DNA from 3 places in the Ralstonia flaminis genome. Region 2 is predicted to be linked to each of the others. Evidence: predicted binding sites of a transcription regulator. Region 2 holds the regulator's gene; each other region holds the start of a gene.
The links. Region 2 encodes HrcA, which represses chaperone genes, less so after heat shock. Its sites were predicted from a motif close to TTAGCACTCNNNNNNNNNGAGTGCTAA; they were not measured.
Positions count from the first base shown of each region.

Region 1 (3,278 bases), on a different contig from region 2:
TACGGCATGAGCGGCTACATTTACCTTGCGACGGCGCTGGTGCTGGGCGGCGGTTTCTTCGCCTATGCATGGCGCATGTACCGCAAGTATTCCGATGCGCTGGCGCAGAAGACCTTCCGCTACTCGATCATCTATCTGTCGATCCTGTTCGCGGCGCTGCTGGTGGATCACTACTTCAAGTTCGGGCCCACGCTGACCCAAGGCGCGGCGCTGTGACGCACGGGGCTGCGGCCGAGTGCGTGCAATTGGCGCTACGCTAGACCGCCCCTCTTCAACACGATGACCATGCTCTCTTTCCGATACTTCCGCGGCGTTCTGTTTGCCGCTCTGGCTGCCACCGTGCTGGCGCTGACGGCCTGCAGCGACAAGCCGGCTTTCACGAACCTCGACATCACCGGTGCCAAGAGTTTCGGCAAAGACTTCTCGCTGACCGACCACACCGGCAAGCGCCGCACGTTGGAGGATTTTCGCGGCAAGGTCGTCGTGATGTTCTTCGGCTACACGCATTGCCCCGATGTTTGCCCGACCACGCTGGCCGAACTGCGTGGCGTGATGGACACCCTCGGCAAGGACGCCGACCGCGTGCAGGTGCTGTTCGTGACCGTCGATCCTGAGCGCGATACGCAAGACCTGCTGGGCAAGTACGTGCCCGCGTTCGATCCGCGCTTCATCGGCCTGCGCCCGGCCGACGAGGCGGAGCTGAAGAAGGTCACGTCCGACTTCAAGGTGTTTTACAGCAAGGTGCCAGGCAGCAAGCCCGACAACTACACGATGGATCACACCGCCGGCAGCTATATGTTCGACACGAAGGGCAACCTGCGACTGTTCATCAAGCATGGTCAAGGCCCCGAGCCGATCGCGCACGACGTCAAACTGCTGCTGAACGAGTAACCGCGCGCAGCACGCACCCAAACAAAAAGCCCGCCAGGTTTGCACAACCCGGCGGGCTTTTTTACTGCTGGGGTAACCGCTTAGGCAAACGCCTGCAGCGCACCCTTCATCTTCTTCATCGCGGCCACTTCGATTTGGCGGATGCGTTCGGCCGACACGCCAAACTCGTCAGCCAACTCGTGCAGCGTGGCGCCGCCCGATCCGTCGTCGTTCACGTTCAGCCAGCGGGCTTCGATGATGCGGCGGCTACGGTCGTCCAGCTTGGCGAGGGCGGACTCGATGCCTTCGCTTTGCATGCGGTCGTGGCCGCGCGACTCGATCACGCGGGTCGGCTCGTTGTGCGTATCGGCCAGGTAGGCGATCGGGGCGTACGACTCTTCGCCGTCGTCCATCTGGCCTTCCAGCGCGATGTCGCCACCCGAGAGGCGCGTTTCCATCTCGCGCACCTCGGCGCCCTTGACGTTGAGTTCGGCCGCTACGGCGTCGATCTCATCGGGCGAGAAGGTGGCCTGTGCATCCTGCTTGTGGCTGCGCAGGTTGAAGAACAGCTTGCGCTGGGCCTTGGTGGTGGCCACCTTGACCATGCGCCAGTTCTTCAGGATGTACTCGTGCATCTCGGCCTTGATCCAGTGCATCGCGTACGAGACGAGACGCACACCTTGATCCGGGTCGAAGCGCTTGACGGCCTTCATCAGGCCGATGTTGCCTTCCTGGATCAGGTCGGCATGCGGCAGGCCGTAGCCGAGGTACTGACGGGCGATGGACACGACCAGGCGCAGGTGCGAGAGCACCAGACGGCGCGCCGAATCGAGATCGTCGTTGTCGCGGTACTCGCGGGCCAGACGTTGTTCTTCTTCAGCCGACAGCATCGGCACCCGGTTGACGCTCTGGATATAGGCGTCAATGTTGCCGAGGTTGCCGGGGAAGGCCAGCGCCCACGCGTTGCCCGAAGACTGCTGCGTGGCAATGGGGGAGACGGTATTCACGGGAATGACTGCGTTCACTCAGGACTCCTGTCGAAATCCAGTGGAAGTTTGGAAAGGCATCTTAGCACTCCAACCGGAAGAGTGCTAATAGGACATTTTGTGCCGGTTGATAGTTCCCGTAAATCAGATGATGAACCTCAATAGTATGATGATTGCGCCGCAACAGACATGGCCGCGCACCCAGTCATAGACAGCCGCCGGCGGCGTCGGTTCTCAGTTATGCCGCAGTGTTACGTCCGCGTGACTTGGCCCAATAAAGTGCACGGTCCGCTTCGCGCAAAACCACGTCAGGATCACTGATATCGGGCGCCGGGCAGGCCACCCCGATGCTGGCTGTCACATGCAGCGATACATCGCCGCGCAGGGGAATTGGCGGGCGGATCGCGCTCACCACCTTGTGTGCGGTGTGCAGCGCATCATCCGGGGCGTCAATCGGGTCCAGGAGGATGACGAATTCGTCACCTGCGAGGCGGGCGACGGTGTCCGTGCGGCGGACGGCCTGCTGCAGGCGGCGGGCGACTTCCACCAGCACCGCGTCCCCCGCGGCGTGGCCGTAGGTGTCGTTGATGTGTTTGAAGTGATCCACGTCCAGGTACAGCACGCCCATCGGGGCAGGCTGGCGCTGGCGGCGCTCCAGGGCCGTGCGCAGGCGCTCGTAGAGTTCATAGCGGTTGGCCAGGCCGGTGAGCGCATCGAAGCGCGCCATGCGCGAGAGTTCCATCTCGCTGCGCTTGGCCTCGGTCACGTCCTGGACGAAGGCGTAGAAGCCGCAGCGCTCGGCGCCGGCGTCGGTATCGGTGGCATCCGGCACCAGCTGGCCGCGCAGGTAGCGCGTGCGGTGGCGCGGGCTGCCGGCGTGCGTCTTCTCGTACCACGGCGCGTTGATCTCGAATTCGACCGTCTCGCCCCGCACCGCGCGGGTCAGATACGGCGCCAGCAGCGCATAGGTGCCCGGCGTGAAGACGTCCTGCGCCGGCTGGCCGCAGACCTCCTCGGGCGTGCGCTGCAGCCAGCGTGCATGGGTGACATTGCAGAAGGTGAAGATGCCGTCGGCGTTGATGTGCGAGACCAGCAGCGGTGCGTTGTCGAGCACCAGCGTGAGCGCGCGTTCGCTGCGGGCGAGGGCGATTTCGGCCGTGGTGCGCTCGGTCAGATCCTGCAACATCGAGAAGTAGCCACGCAGCGTGCCGCGGTCGTCGTAGTCGGGGTAGTAGTGGCCGCTCAGGTAGCGCGGCTTGCCCGTGCGCAGCGAGGTGATGTCGAACTGCACCGGGTAGCCGGCCAGTACCTCGGTCATGTAGGGCAGCAGCGTGCGGTAGTCCTCGGGCGTGTAGATCTCGCTGACGTGGCGGTCGATCATCTGGTCCTGCGTGCGGCCAAACGCCTCCAGCAGCGTGCGGC
Region 1 covers NZ_CATZLL010000006.1:167,520-170,797, forward strand. Annotated here, with positions in the region: gene cyoE (heme o synthase) at 1-216, shown strand, start outside; gene R2N11_RS11455 (SCO family protein) at 286-891, shown strand; gene rpoH (RNA polymerase sigma factor RpoH) at 972-1,895, opposite strand; gene R2N11_RS11465 (diguanylate cyclase domain-containing protein) at 2,095-3,278, opposite strand, start outside.
Region 1: rpoH (RNA polymerase sigma factor RpoH) is a predicted target of HrcA. The motif match lies at 1,939-1,965, and genes of this name have one in related genera.

Region 2 (3,278 bases):
CCGGGTCCCAGATGAAGGCGGCATCCACATCGCCCCGATCCCACGCGGCAGACAGCTCCTGCGGCCGCAGGTTGACGACCTTCACGTCGCGCGGGTCCAGCCCCGCCTGCTGCAGCGCGACCAGCGCGTGGAAGTGCGAGGTCGACACATACGGCACGCCCAGCGTCTTGCCCTTCAAGTCCGCCACGCGCGTCACGCCGCTGCCGTTGCGGGCCACCAGCGCCTCCGCATCGTTGATGTTGTCCAGAATCCAGAACAGCGAGAGATCCACACCCTGCGACACACCGGCCGCAATCGGGCTCGACCCCGCCTCGCCAATCTGCACCGAGCCCGACGCAATGGCGCGCACCACATCGGCGCCGCTGGCGAGCTGGCGGTAAGTCACCTTGTAGCCGGTGGCGCGCTCGACCTCGCCGGTGGCCTGGGCGTAGCGCCACGGCAGCACCATGTCCTGATACGCGATGACGACCTCGCGGTCCGCCGCGCGTGCGGGGGCAGTACCGAGCAAGGCAAACGAAACAGCTGCGGACAACGCCGCAGCCAGCAGACGGGGGATGGAGAAACCAGCCATGAAAGACTCCGGCAGAAGAGAAACGCGCACATGCGCCGGAGTCGATTGTGTGGGACGGCAGACCGCGCTGTCGTCGAAGAAAATCGGCTGAGCTTATGCCTCTGACTAAGAAGCCGCTTCAGGGCGGTTCTGGCTAGGCGCGCAGCCGCAGACAGTACAAGTCGTACGGCAAGGCTGCGCAACGACGCCAGAATCGTTCTGAAGTGGCTTCCGGATCAATATTGGCTGAGGGTGCTGGATAGCAACTTGGCGGTGATGTCCACGATCGGAATCACGCGCTCATACGCCATGCGCATCGGGCCGATCACGCCCAGCGTGCCGACGATCTTGCCGTCCACCTCGTACGGCGCGGTGATGACGGCCATGTCTTCGTGCGGCACGAGGCTGCTTTCGCCGCCGATGAAGATCTGCACGCCCTCGGCGCGGCTGGAGACGTCCAGCAGCTGCAGCAGGCCGGTCTTCTGCTCGAACACGGCAAACAGGCGCCGCAGCTTGTCCATGGAGGACGACAGGTCTTCCACATCCAGCAGCTTGCGCTCGCCAGAGATGACCACCGGGTCCTCTTCCGAGGCGGCGCTGCTGCCCGCCTCCACCGCCGCCTGCATCAGCGAGGTCATGTCGGCCTGCAGCGCAGACAGCTCGCCGCGCAGGCGCTCGCGCACGGCGTCGAAGGTCAGGCCGCCGTAATGCGCGTTGATGTAGTTCGCCGCCTCCACCAGCTGCGACGGGGTGTAGGGCGTATCGGTATGGATGATGCGGTTCTGCACGTCGCCCTCGGGCGTGACGACGATCAGCAGGATGCGGTTTTCCGACAGCCGCAGGAATTCGATCTGCCGGAACGCGTGCGAGCGCCGCGGCGTCATCACCACACCGGCAAACTGCGACAGGTTGGACAGCGTCTGCGCCGCCGCCGCAATCACCCGCTGCGACGATTCAGAACCGTGCGACGCCAGTTGAGCGCGTACCTGATCGGCAATCACGCCGGCCATCTGCTGCGCCATGCGATCTTGCGCGCCGAGCACGTCGAGCGGGCTGGCCGTCAGCATGGTGTCGACGAAGAGCCGGTAGCCGCGTGGCGTGGGGATGCGTCCGGCCGAGGTGTGCGGGCTGGCGATGAAGCCCATTTCCTCCAGGTCGGACATCACATTGCGGATGGTGGCCGGCGACAGATCGAGCCCCGAATACTTCGACAAGGTACGCGAGCCCACGGGCTGCCCCTCGGCGATGTACCGTTCGATCAGGGTCTTGAGGAGGATGGTGGCGCGCTTGTCCATGATTCTTCAATTTTACGCAAAATCGACTGCAACCAGCGGGTGACGTTGGCGTTTCTCGCCAAACCTCGTCAAACGTAGCGGGGGGCATATCGATATGGTGTAATGCGCGCATGTCGATTCCCCCGTCCGCCGTGGCCCCGAAACCTCCCGCCGCCTCGCCCTTCAAGACCGTCGCGCTGGTCGGCCGGTATTCGGCCGCCAACATTGCCGGCCCGCTCATGGAGCTGGCGTCGTGCATTGCCGCGCGCGGGCATGACATCGTGTTCGAGCGAGAAACCGCGCTCAACATCGGCGTGCAGGATTACCCTGCCCTGCCGCCCGAAGAGATGGCGCGTCAGGCCGACGTAGCCGTGGTGCTCGGCGGCGACGGTACCTTGCTTGGCATCGGCCGCCATCTGGCCGGCGCCGGCGTGCCCGTGATCGGCGTCAACCACGGGCGGCTCGGCTTCATGACCGATATCCCGTTCGACGATGTGCACACCGTGCTGCCCGACATGTTGTCCGGCCGCTACGAAGCCGAGACCCGTACGCTGCTGCAAGCCCAGGTTGTGCGCGACGACGAGGTCATCTTCTCCGCCCTGGCCTTCAACGACGTGGTGGTCAACCGCTCGGGCACCTCGGGCATGGTGGAACTGGCCGTGTCGGTCGATGGCTTCTTCATGTACAACCAGCGGTCGGATGGCCTGATCGTGTCCACGCCCACGGGCTCGACGGCGTATGCGCTGTCGGCGGGTGGGCCGATCCTGCATCCGGCGCTCTCGGGCCTTGTGCTGGTGCCGATCGCGCCGCATTCGTTGTCGAACCGGCCGATCGTCATTCCGCAGGATGCGGAGGTGGTCATCCAGGTCACCAGTGGGCGCGATGCCAGCGTCAACTTCGACATGCAGTCGCTCACGTCCCTCCTGCCGGGTGACCGCATCGTGGTGCGCCGCTCCGAGCGCACCGTCCAACTGCTGCACCCGATCGGCTACAACTACTACGCCACGCTGCGCAAGAAGCTGCACTGGCACGAGTACCCCACCGAAGACAACCGGCTGTAACCCAAACACCGCCCCACGCACCATGCTGCGCAGCCTCACAATCCGCGATTTCGTCATCGTCCACGCGCTGGACCTCGACCTGGCCGACGGCTTTACCGTGTTCACCGGCGAAACCGGCGCGGGCAAGTCCATCCTGATCGACGCGCTGGCGCTCACGCTGGGCGAGCGTGCCGATGCTGCCGTGGTGCGCGAAGGCGCGCCGCGTGCCGATATCACGGCCGAATTCGACGTGCATCCGCACGTGGCCGCCTGGCTGGAAGCGCACGAACTGCACGACGACGAGGGCGTCATCCTGCTGCGCCGCACGGTCGATGCTGCCGGCCGCAGCAAGGCCTTCATCAACGGCGCGGCCGTTACGCTGGCACAACTGCGTGAAGTGGGTGAACAGCTCGT
Region 2 covers NZ_CATZLL010000003.1:56,008-59,285, reverse strand. Annotated here, with positions in the region: gene tauA (taurine ABC transporter substrate-binding protein) at 1-571, opposite strand, end outside; gene hrcA (heat-inducible transcriptional repressor HrcA) at 787-1,845, opposite strand; gene R2N11_RS05000 (NAD kinase) at 1,956-2,885, shown strand; gene recN (DNA repair protein RecN) at 2,908-3,278, shown strand, end outside.

Region 3 (3,278 bases), on a different contig from region 2:
GCCGCAATGCAGCGTTAACGGCGCGTTAACAAATCAGGGACGAAAACAGTCATGCATATAACAAAAAACCCCGCAGGCTTGCACCCACGGGGTTTTTTGTTTGGAACAACCGCCGGAAGAACCAGCGGCCGGGCCGAGTTGCCGGACTGGCAAATTACATCATGCCGTCCATGCCACCCATGCCGCCCATGCCGCCCGGCATTGCCGGAGCTGCATCTTCCTTCGGCAGTTCTGCAACGGCGCAATCCGTCGTCAGCATCAGCGAAGCGACCGAAGCGGCGTTCTGCAGCGCGGTGCGGGTCACCTTGGTCGGGTCCAGCACGCCCATTTCCACCAGGTCACCGTACTCGCCGGTGGCGGCGTTGTAGCCGTGGTTGCCCTTGCCGGCGATCACGTTGGCCACCACAACCGAAGCCTCGTCGCCAGCGTTCGTGACGATCTGGCGCAGCGGCTCTTCCATGGCGCGCAGCACGATCTTGATGCCGGCGTCTTGGTCAGCGTTGGAACCCTTCAGGCCCGAGATGGCAGCGCGGGCGCGCAGCAGTGCAACACCGCCGCCAGCCACGATACCTTCTTCCACGGCAGCGCGCGTTGCGTGCAGTGCATCTTCCACGCGAGCCTTCTTTTCCTTCATTTCGACTTCGGTGGCTGCGCCAACCTTGATCACGGCAACACCGCCGGCCAGCTTGGCCACGCGCTCTTGCAGCTTCTCACGGTCGTAGTCCGAGGTCGCTTCTTCGATCTGGGCACGCACTTGCTTCACGCGGGCTTCGATGTTGCGGGCATCGCCAGCACCGTCGATGATCGTGGTGTTTTCCTTGCCGATTTCAACGCGCTTGGCTTGGCCCAGGTCGTTCAGGGTTGCCTTTTCCAGCGTCAGGCCGACTTCTTCAGCGATGACTTGGCCGCCCGTCAGGATGGCGATGTCTTCCAGCATGGCCTTGCGGCGGTCGCCGAAGCCCGGAGCCTTGACGGCAGCGGTCTTCAGGATGCCACGGATGTTGTTGACCACCAGCGTTGCCAGGGCTTCGCCTTCAACGTCTTCAGCAATGATCAGCAGCGGACGGCCAGCCTTGGCCACTTGCTCCAGCACCGGCAGCAGGTCACGGATGTTGCTGACCTTCTTGTCGAACAGCAGAACGAACGGGTTGTCCAGTTGGACAACTTGCTTTTCCGGGTTGTTAATGAAGTACGGCGACAGGTAGCCGCGGTCGAACTGCATACCTTCCACGACGTCCAGCTCGTCGGCCAGCGACTTGCCGTCTTCCACGGTGATCACGCCTTCCTTGCCGACCTTGTCCATGGCTTCAGCGATGCGCTGGCCGATGGATTCGTCGCTGTTGGCCGAGATGGCGCCAACTTGAGCGATTTCCTTGCTGGTGGTGGTCGGCTTGCTGATGTTCTTCAGCTCTTCCACGGCAGCAGCGACAGCCTTGTCGATACCGCGCTTCAGGTCCATCGGGTTCATGCCGGCGGCAACGTACTTCATGCCTTCGCGCACGATCGACTGAGCCAGCACCGTAGCGGTGGTGGTGCCGTCACCGGCGTTGTCGCTGGTCTTGGAAGCAACTTCCTTGACCATTTGCGCGCCCATGTTCTGCAGCTTGTCCTTCAGCTCGATTTCCTTGGCGACCGACACACCGTCCTTGGTCACGGTCGGGCCACCGAAGCTGCGCTCCAGCACCACGTTGCGGCCCTTCGGGCCCAGGGTCACCTTCACGGCGTTGGCGAGAATGTTCACGCCTTCAACCATCTTGGCACGTGCGGCGTCGCCGAACACTACGTCTTTAGCTGCCATCTTGAGAATCTCCGAGATCTTGGGATGTTGCCCGCGCCAACCTGAATGGGGCGCAAGCAATGAGGATTGGGTTACTGGTAAGCCGTTGCGCTTGAGCGCACGCTTACTTCGCCACCACGGCCATGATGTCTTCTTCGCGCATGACCAGAACTTCCTGGCCTTCCACCTTGACGGATTGGCCGGCGTACTTGCCGAACAGCACGCGGTCGCCGACCTTCACGTCCAGCGCGATCGCATTGCCCTTGTCGTCTTTCTTGCCCGGGCCAACGGCCAGCACTTCACCTTGGTCCGGCTTTTCAGCGGCGGCGTCAGGGATGACGATGCCGGAAGCGGTCTTCGTTTCGTTGTCCAGGCGCTTCACGATCACGCGATCATGCAAGGGACGCAGGTTCATACAAACTCCTCAATGCAAAGTGAGTGTTTATTCACAAAACGCGCCGCAGAGCGCGGCGCTTCGGTAAAACTTCGGGGGCGGGTGCGTTGTTAGCACTCCAACCCGACGAGTGCTAATTATAGGGACGGGGTATTACGATTTCAAGAATGGGGATTCGTCGAAATTCACTCAGCTGTCGAGATTCGCTCAACGCTGAACTTTGTTCACTCAACTCTGAACTCCCTGGAGCTCCTCACCAACCTCATTTCTCAAAAATACCTTTCCCCTCAGTGCTTTAGCTGAAGCCACCCATGTGAGTCGGAACAACGGAATGGGGTCCTACTCTCGCCGTGAGAGGCGCGAACCTCCCGCTCCAGGCCAGAAAAAGAGCATCAAGAAGCACAAAAAATATGCATGGATGAGCCCGCGGGACTCGTGGAAAGGTGAGAAGACACGGGGGTATTTGTCTTCGATGGGGCGAGAACACCTCGCCGCTGCTCTGAAACAGCGGCTTGATCGCCGCGGGCGCCCTGTTCACTCCTAGTTTTCATAGGAGAGCGCCGCTCGGCGTTCCAATCGTCGCAGCGAAGTCTCCGCAGGCGCCTTTCTCTACTCTGACAACGCGCAATCGTAGTTGTGCGGCTGCCAATGGACTGTGCCTATACAGGCACTCAAGAAAGAGAAAGTACGTGCCTGAGTTACTCGCAATCCTTGCGCTTCTGATCTGGAGCTCACTAGCCGTTTCTGCGGTTGCGCTGACCGGCGTCCCTGCGCTTTTCTCCACAGGCATTGCCCTGGCAATCGGTGGCGCTTGTGGACTCCCCTGGATTCGATGGCGAGAACTATCCCTGTCTGCACTACTGGTAGGTGCAGGGGCCATGTTCGGCTATCACGCGCTGTATTTCTTGAGCTTGAAGCTGGCCGAGCCAGTGGTCGCCAATCTCTTGCACTACCTCTGGCCACTGTTGATCATCCTTCTGACCCCGGCGCTGCTACCCAATCATCGGCTTTCACGTACTCACGTAATTGCAGGCCTACTCGGCTTTGTTGGCATCGTCGCCTGCGTTGGGGATGCCCCCTTGGGGAATTGGAATGCTTGGTGGGGGT
Region 3 covers NZ_CATZLL010000001.1:514,256-517,533, forward strand. Annotated here, with positions in the region: gene groL (chaperonin GroEL) at 155-1,798, opposite strand; gene groES (co-chaperone GroES) at 1,902-2,192, opposite strand; gene R2N11_RS02420 (DMT family transporter) at 2,861-3,278, shown strand, end outside.
Region 3: groES (co-chaperone GroES) is a predicted target of HrcA. The motif match lies at 2,282-2,308, and genes of this name have one in related genera.